2 regions of the Paraburkholderia steynii genome follow, and region 1 is predicted to be linked to the other one. Evidence: predicted binding sites of a transcription regulator. Region 1 holds the regulator's gene; the other holds the start of a gene.
What was found. The regulator LexA, encoded in region 1, represses DNA repair genes until DNA is damaged. The targets are predictions, from matches to a motif close to ACTGTATNNNNATACAGT.
Positions count from the first base shown of each region.

Region 2: a site for LexA is predicted at 1,627-1,644, ahead of recA (recombinase RecA). Genes of this name have one in related genera too.

Region 1 is NZ_FNDI01000006.1:13,191-16,587, forward strand. It holds gene BLT65_RS12755 (sulfate ABC transporter substrate-binding protein) at 1-919, opposite strand, end outside; gene lexA (transcriptional repressor LexA) at 1,265-1,915, shown strand; gene BLT65_RS47190 (hypothetical protein) at 1,943-2,287, shown strand; gene BLT65_RS12770 (DUF2939 domain-containing protein) at 2,406-3,047, shown strand; gene BLT65_RS12775 (universal stress protein) at 3,085-3,397, opposite strand, start outside.
Region 2 is NZ_FNDI01000048.1:41,647-45,043, forward strand. It holds gene BLT65_RS43185 (sensor histidine kinase) at 1-751, opposite strand, end outside; gene BLT65_RS43190 (response regulator) at 761-1,501, opposite strand; gene recA (recombinase RecA) at 1,736-2,812, shown strand; gene recX (recombination regulator RecX) at 2,820-3,397, shown strand, end outside.

The sequences.
Region 1 (3,397 bases):
CCTTGTTCGAACGCGGACGGTAGAAGTTCTTCGCGGCGATTTCCTGGCCTTCCTCGCTGTAGAGAAAGTTCAGATACGCGTCGGCGAGCTTGCGCGAGCCGTGCTTGTCGACCACCTTGTCCACCACGGCGACAGGCGGCTCGGCCAGAATGCTCGCCGACGGCACCACGATCTCGAACTTGTCGGTGCCGAATTCCTTCACCGACAGGAACGCTTCGTTTTCCCATGCGATCAGCACGTCGCCGATACCACGCTGCACGAAGCTCGTCGTCGCGCCGCGCGCGCCGGAGTCGAGCACGCCCGCGTTCTTATACAGCTTCGACACGAATTCCTTGGCCTTCTGGTCGCTGCCGCCCGGCAGATGCGACGCGTACGCCCATGCCGCCAGATAGTTCCACCGTGCGCCGCCCGAGGTCTTCGGGTTCGGCGTCACGATCGACACGCCCGGCTTCACCAGATCGTCCCAGTCCTTGATGTGCTTCGGGTTGCCCTTGCGCACGAGGAACACGATCGTCGACGTGTACGGCGATGCGTTGTCGGGCAGACGTTTCTGCCAGTCCTTGTTGATGAGGCCCTTGTTAGCGAGCGCGTCGATGTCATAAGCGAGCGCGAGCGTCACGACATCGGCCTGCAGGCCGTCGAGCACCGAACGCGCCTGCGCGCCCGAGCCGCCGTGCGACTGCTTGAAGGTGACCGTCTCGCCCGTCTTCGCCTTCCATTCCTTGCCGAAGGCCTGATTGACGTCCTGATACAGCTCGCGGGTCGGATCGTAGGAAACATTCAGCAGCGTGGTGTCCGCATGCGCCTGCGCGATCATCCCGACCGCCGACGCCGCGCCCAGCGCGAGCGCTGCGACCAACCGCTTCGCGCTGCCGCGCTTTGCCTTTGCTCCTGCCAACCCCGTGATCCGAATACCCATCGACCTTCTCCGTCTTGTTAGTGTGATTGCCTGTTTTCCGCTGATTGCCGCGATTCGCTGCTGCGCAAGCGGCAAGCGCCTCTGCCGCTGCGTGGGCGTTGCTGCTGCATCAATGGAGGCCAGTCTATCCGGGCGGCTTCATCATTAAAAATAATGTTTCTTCATTTTTTAATACGCAATAGTGGTAAAGGAATGGTTTGCGTCCGCGAGCGCGTCCGTAGCGCCGTTTCAGCGTCGCCTTTCGACGTTCACACGACACCCGCCGCGACGAACTTAAAGTAAAGCTTGAAATGCGCCGAATACTGTATAAAAATACAGTCACCTGTCTATCCATACAGTGGCGCCATGACCAAACTCACCGCACGTCAGCAGCAGGTTTTCGAATTGATCCGCCGCGCTATCGAGCGCACGGGCTTCCCGCCCACGCGGGCCGAGATCGCGGCCGAACTGGGCTTCAGCTCGGCGAACTCGGCGGAAGAACACCTGAGGGCGCTGGCGCGCAAAGGCGTGATCGAACTGGCGGCGGGCGCGTCGCGCGGCATCCGCCTGCTCGCGGGCCAGGACGACTCCCCGCATCAGTTCACGCTGCCGCACGCGAGCATCATGCAGTTGTCGCTGCCGCTCGTCGGCCGCGTGGCAGCCGGTAGCCCGATCCTCGCGCAAGAACATATCTCGCAGACTTACACGTGCGACCCGTCGCTGTTCTCCAGCAAGCCCGACTACCTGCTGAAGGTGCGCGGCCTGTCCATGCGCGACGCGGGCATCTTCGACGGCGACCTGCTCGCCGTGCAGAAAAAGAGCGAAGCGAAAGACGGCCAGATCATCATCGCGCGTCTGGGTGACGACGTGACCGTGAAGCGTCTGAAGCGCCGGCCCAACGGCATCGAGCTGATTGCCGAGAACCCCGATTACGAAAACATTTTTGTTCAGGCCGGCAGTGCGGAGTTCGCGCTGGAAGGCATCGCGGTCGGGCTGATCCGGCCGACGGAATTCTAATTAGCTGAACACTGTCTGGAGAGACTCATGGAACGCCTTGCCCGCTTGCTGCCCTTTCGCCAGTTCGGTCGTCTGCGCCATCTGCGCGAGCTCGTCCCTTGTGGTTCGCTGACGGCGCTTGCGTCGAACGTCACGGGTCGCACGGCATCGCTGTTCGATGAAGAACCTCAACCGCTGCCGTCCGCGCAACCGGCGTTCGCGCGCGTGTCGCTGAACTCGGGTCTCAACGCGGAACCGGCGCGGCGCGCGCCCGTGCGGGTCTATCACGGGTCGTCGCGACTCATCATGGTCGGCACGGTGGACGCCGTGTGCAACATGATCGATCGCGCGATTGCCGAGCAAGGCGATCAACTGACGCAGCAGGCAGCGTGAGCGCGCCACGTGCGCCTGATATCGGAGCTGTGAAACGCTTGCTTGCAAACTTGTGGGATCGTTTCGGTGCCGATCGGGTCCACACCTGATCGATATTGAAAACGGAGCGTTCCGCACAATGGCAGGTTTGGTAAGGATGAAAGGCCGGGTTGGCCGGCCACTTCTGATCGCGTTGATCGTGATCGTCGTCGTGGCTGCGCTGGGTTACGCGTACGCATCGCCGTATATCGCGCTCGACCGGCTCAAACGCGCCGCCGATTCCCGCGATGTGGAAACGGTCAACGAATACGTCGATTACCCGGCGCTGCGCGACAGCCTCAAGCTACAGGTCACGGGATTGCTGACGCGCCGGCTCGACGTGCAGCACAACGGCAATCCGCTTGCCGCCATCGGCGCGATGATCGGCGTTGCATTGATTGGTCCGCTCGTCGATGCCTATGCGACGCCGGATGGTGTCGCCGCATTGCTCAACGGCATTCCGCCGCGCGGCGAACCGGGCGAGCGCCCGCCTCCTCCGCCCGCTGCTCGAGCGGACAATCCGGCGCCCAACTCGCCACCAACGCCTGCGCCCGCATCTAGCCAGGCTAACGCCAATAGCAACACGCCGCCGCAGCCGCCGCAAACCACGGCGGGATATCGCGGTGTCAATGAGTTCGTTGTGAGCTATCAGCACGGTGTCGGCGACACGCGCTATGCGGCGATCTTTCGTAGGCAGGGGCTTTTCACGTGGAAGCTGTCAGCCGTCGATCTGAACGGCTGACGCTTCTTCACAACACGTGCGCCAGATGGCGGCTGCCTCACGCAGCCGCCTGCTCCTCTTCAGCCGCCGACGAGCACGCGACCAGAATGCTGCACGACACGCGGTCCAGCAGCGGCGTATTGCCCGCGCCCATCCACCAGCGCGACAGTCCCGTGCGGCAGCGATGCCCGACCACCACCAGATCGACGTGCAACTCGGTCGCTAGCGACGCAATTTCGTCGATGGGATGACCAAACGCGAAATGCCCCGTCGCCTTCACGCCACGTTCCGTGAGCCAGTCGACGCCTTCCTGGAGAATCTCACGCGCGGTCTTTTCGAAGCTGCCGCATGCGACGTCCGTCAGCAGGCCT
Region 2 (3,397 bases), on a different contig from region 1:
CTTCGAGCGGCGACAGGTCGTCGGGGCGCCGCGCGCGGATATGCGCCTGCAGCGCGTGCAGCGGCGCAAGACCGCGCGACAGCCCGAACCACACGAGCAGGATCGCAAGCGGGAGGATCACGAACTGCGGCAGGATCACGCCCTTGATGATGTCGTTGGCGAGCGCGCTGCGTTTGTCGAGCGTCTCGGCCACCTGCACGAGCACGGGCTGCGCGCCCGGCGTCTGCGGAAACTCGACGGTGGTGTAGGCGACACGGATGTCGTTGCCACGCACCATGTCGTCGCGAAACTCGACGATGCCCGGCTGCGGCCGGTCTTCCTCGCGCGGCAGCGGCATGTCGCGGTCGCCCGCAACCAGCTCGCCGCGCGTGCCGAGCACCTGATAGAACACGCTATCTATATTGTCGGCACGAAGAAAATCACGCGTCGAATCGGGCAGCGTCAGTTCGGCGATGCCATTGACGGGGTGAATCTGCCGCGCGAGCACGTAGGCGTCGGTTTCGAGCGCGCGATCGAACGGTCCGTTCGCAATCGACTTCGCGACCAGATACGTGACGGCAAGGCTCATCGGCCATAACAGCAGCAACGGCGCGAGCATCCAGTCGAGGATTTCGCCGAAGAGCGAACGCGGACGCGTCTCCGCAGCCGCCTCGGTTTCATCGGGCGGCGCGAAAGGATTCGCGTAGCGCGCGTCGCGGACTTCATCGAGATCCGCCGCGTGCGCCGTGGCGCGCGGTGCGCGGACGGACATGGAACGCCTTTACTTGAAGTAGTGGCTTGCGGGCATGGCAGCGGGCGCGTCGGACGGCTCGGACTGCTGCGCCGGGGTCTGGGGCGCGGCCTTCTCCAGACAGTAACCCAACCCGCGCACGGTGATGATGCGCACGCCGCTCGGTTCGATCTTCTTGCGCAGCCGATGCACGTACACCTCGATCGCGTTGTTGCTGACTTCCTCGCCCCATTCGCACAGGTGATCGACCAGCTGTTCCTTCGACACCAGTCGCCCGATCCGCTGCAACAGGACTTCGAGCAATCCTAGCTCACGTGCGGACAGATCGATAACCTGCTCATTGGCATAGGCAATCCGGCCGACCTGATCGAACGACAGCGAGCCGTGCTTGACGACAGTCGGTCCGCCGCCCGCGCCGCGCCGCGTGAGCGCACGCACGCGCGCTTCGAGCTCGTTCAGCGCGAAGGGCTTGGCCATGTAATCGTCTGCGCCGAGATCGAGGCCCTTTACGCGCTCGTCGACGCTGTCGGCTGCCGTCAGGATCAGCACGGGCACGTTCGAATTGCGCGCGCGCAGACGCCGCAGCACTTCGAGGCCGGACATTTTCGGCAGGCCGAGATCGAGGATGACGAGGTCGAAAGTCTGCATCGACAGCGCGGTATCCGCTTCCGCTCCCGTCTTCACATGGTCAACGGCGTATGCCGATTGGCGGAGTGATCGGACGAGACCGTCCGCGAGTATGCTGTCGTCTTCGGCAATGAGAATTCGCATGATGCGCCCTGCCCGGCCGGCACCGGGGCGCCCGGCGCACAGCGTCTCCGAAAAATTTTGTCGGTAGTCGGTGTTGTCCGTTTGCACATGTGGACGTCCGCATGCGAATCGGGCTTGCCAAGACTACTGTTTTTTTATACAGTGTCTGCGTTTAGCGTGCTGGTTGGTCGAACCGGGTTCACAACGGCCTGCACACCTGCCTCAGACGCCGTTCATCATAGCAAAGGACGATTCATGGAAGAAAGCAAGAAAGGCTCGGCTGGACTGACTGCGGAAAAAAGCAAGGCACTCGCGGCCGCGCTTGCGCAGATCGAAAAGCAGTTCGGCAAAGGGTCGGTCATGCGGCTCGGCCAGGGTGAGGCAGTCGAAGATATCCAGGTGGTCTCCACGGGATCGCTGGGCCTCGACATCGCGCTGGGCGTCGGTGGTCTGCCGCGTGGCCGTGTGGTGGAAATCTACGGGCCGGAATCGTCGGGTAAAACCACGCTGACGCTGCAGGTCGTCGCCGAAATGCAGAAGCTTGGCGGCACGGCAGCGTTCATCGACGCGGAACACGCGCTAGATATTCAGTACGCGCAAAAGCTCGGCGTGGACGTCAGCGACCTTCTGGTTTCGCAGCCGGACACGGGCGAACAGGCGCTCGAAATCGCGGACGCGCTGGTGCGTTCGGGTTCGATCGACATGATCGTGATCGACTCGGTTGCGGCGCTGGTGCCGAAGGCCGAAATCGAAGGCGAAATGGGCGATTCGCTGCCGGGTCTGCAGGCGCGTCTGATGTCGCAGGCGCTGCGCAAGCTGACGGGCACGATCAAGCGCACGAACTGCCTCGTGATCTTCATCAACCAGATCCGTATGAAGATCGGCGTCATGTTCGGCAACCCGGAAACCACGACGGGTGGTAACGCGCTGAAGTTCTACGCGTCGGTCCGTCTGGACATTCGCCGTATCGGTTCGATCAAGAAGAACGACGAAGTGATCGGCAACGAAACGCGTGTGAAGGTGGTGAAGAACAAGGTGGCGCCGCCGTTCCGCGAAGCGATCTTTGACATCCTCTACGGCGAAGGTATCTCACGTCAGGGCGAAATCATCGACCTCGGCGTGCAGGCAAAGATCGTCGACAAGGCGGGCGCCTGGTACAGCTATAGCGGCGAACGCATTGGTCAAGGCAAGGACAACGCGCGTGAATTCCTGCGCGAGAATCCGGACATTGCACGCGAAATCGAAAACCGTATCCGTGAATCGCTGGGCGTGAATGCCATGCCGGCGGGCGCTGCCGTCAGTGCCGACGAGGAAGTGGGCGAAGAGGAGTAATCGTCGCGTGATACGCAAGGGCCGCTCTGCTTCCTCGACTACGGGCGCGGGACGCAACGGGGGCGGCCCGCGTGACGACGATGCATTCGAATCGTCGTCACGCTTGTCTTCAAGCCCGTCTGCTTCTACGGCAGCATCGTTTTCAGAGCACTCGTCATCCGACGATTACGATCCATTCGAATCGTTCGATGCTCACGATCGTGCCGCCGGTCTGGGTGCCGCTTCGCGTGACCGCCCGGATGCGGATGCCAGCAGCGAAGAAGTCACCTATACGCGCTCGCGTCGCCAGCCAGGCGAAGTCAAACCCGCTGATACAGCGAGCCGCGCCTCGCAACGTCCCACACGCTCTCTCAAAGGCCGTGCGCTCGGCTATCTTTCGCGTCGCGAATACAGTCGCGCGGAGTTGTCGCGCAAGCTCGCGCCGTACGCGGAAGAGGGCGAATCAATCGACGCATTGCTGGATTCGCTCGAAAGCGAAGGCTGGCTGTCGGATTCCCGTTTCGCGGAAAGCCTGCTTAATCGGCGTGCGTCGCGCATGGGCGCGGGCCGGATCGTCAATGAGCTCAAGCGTCATTCGGTCGGACA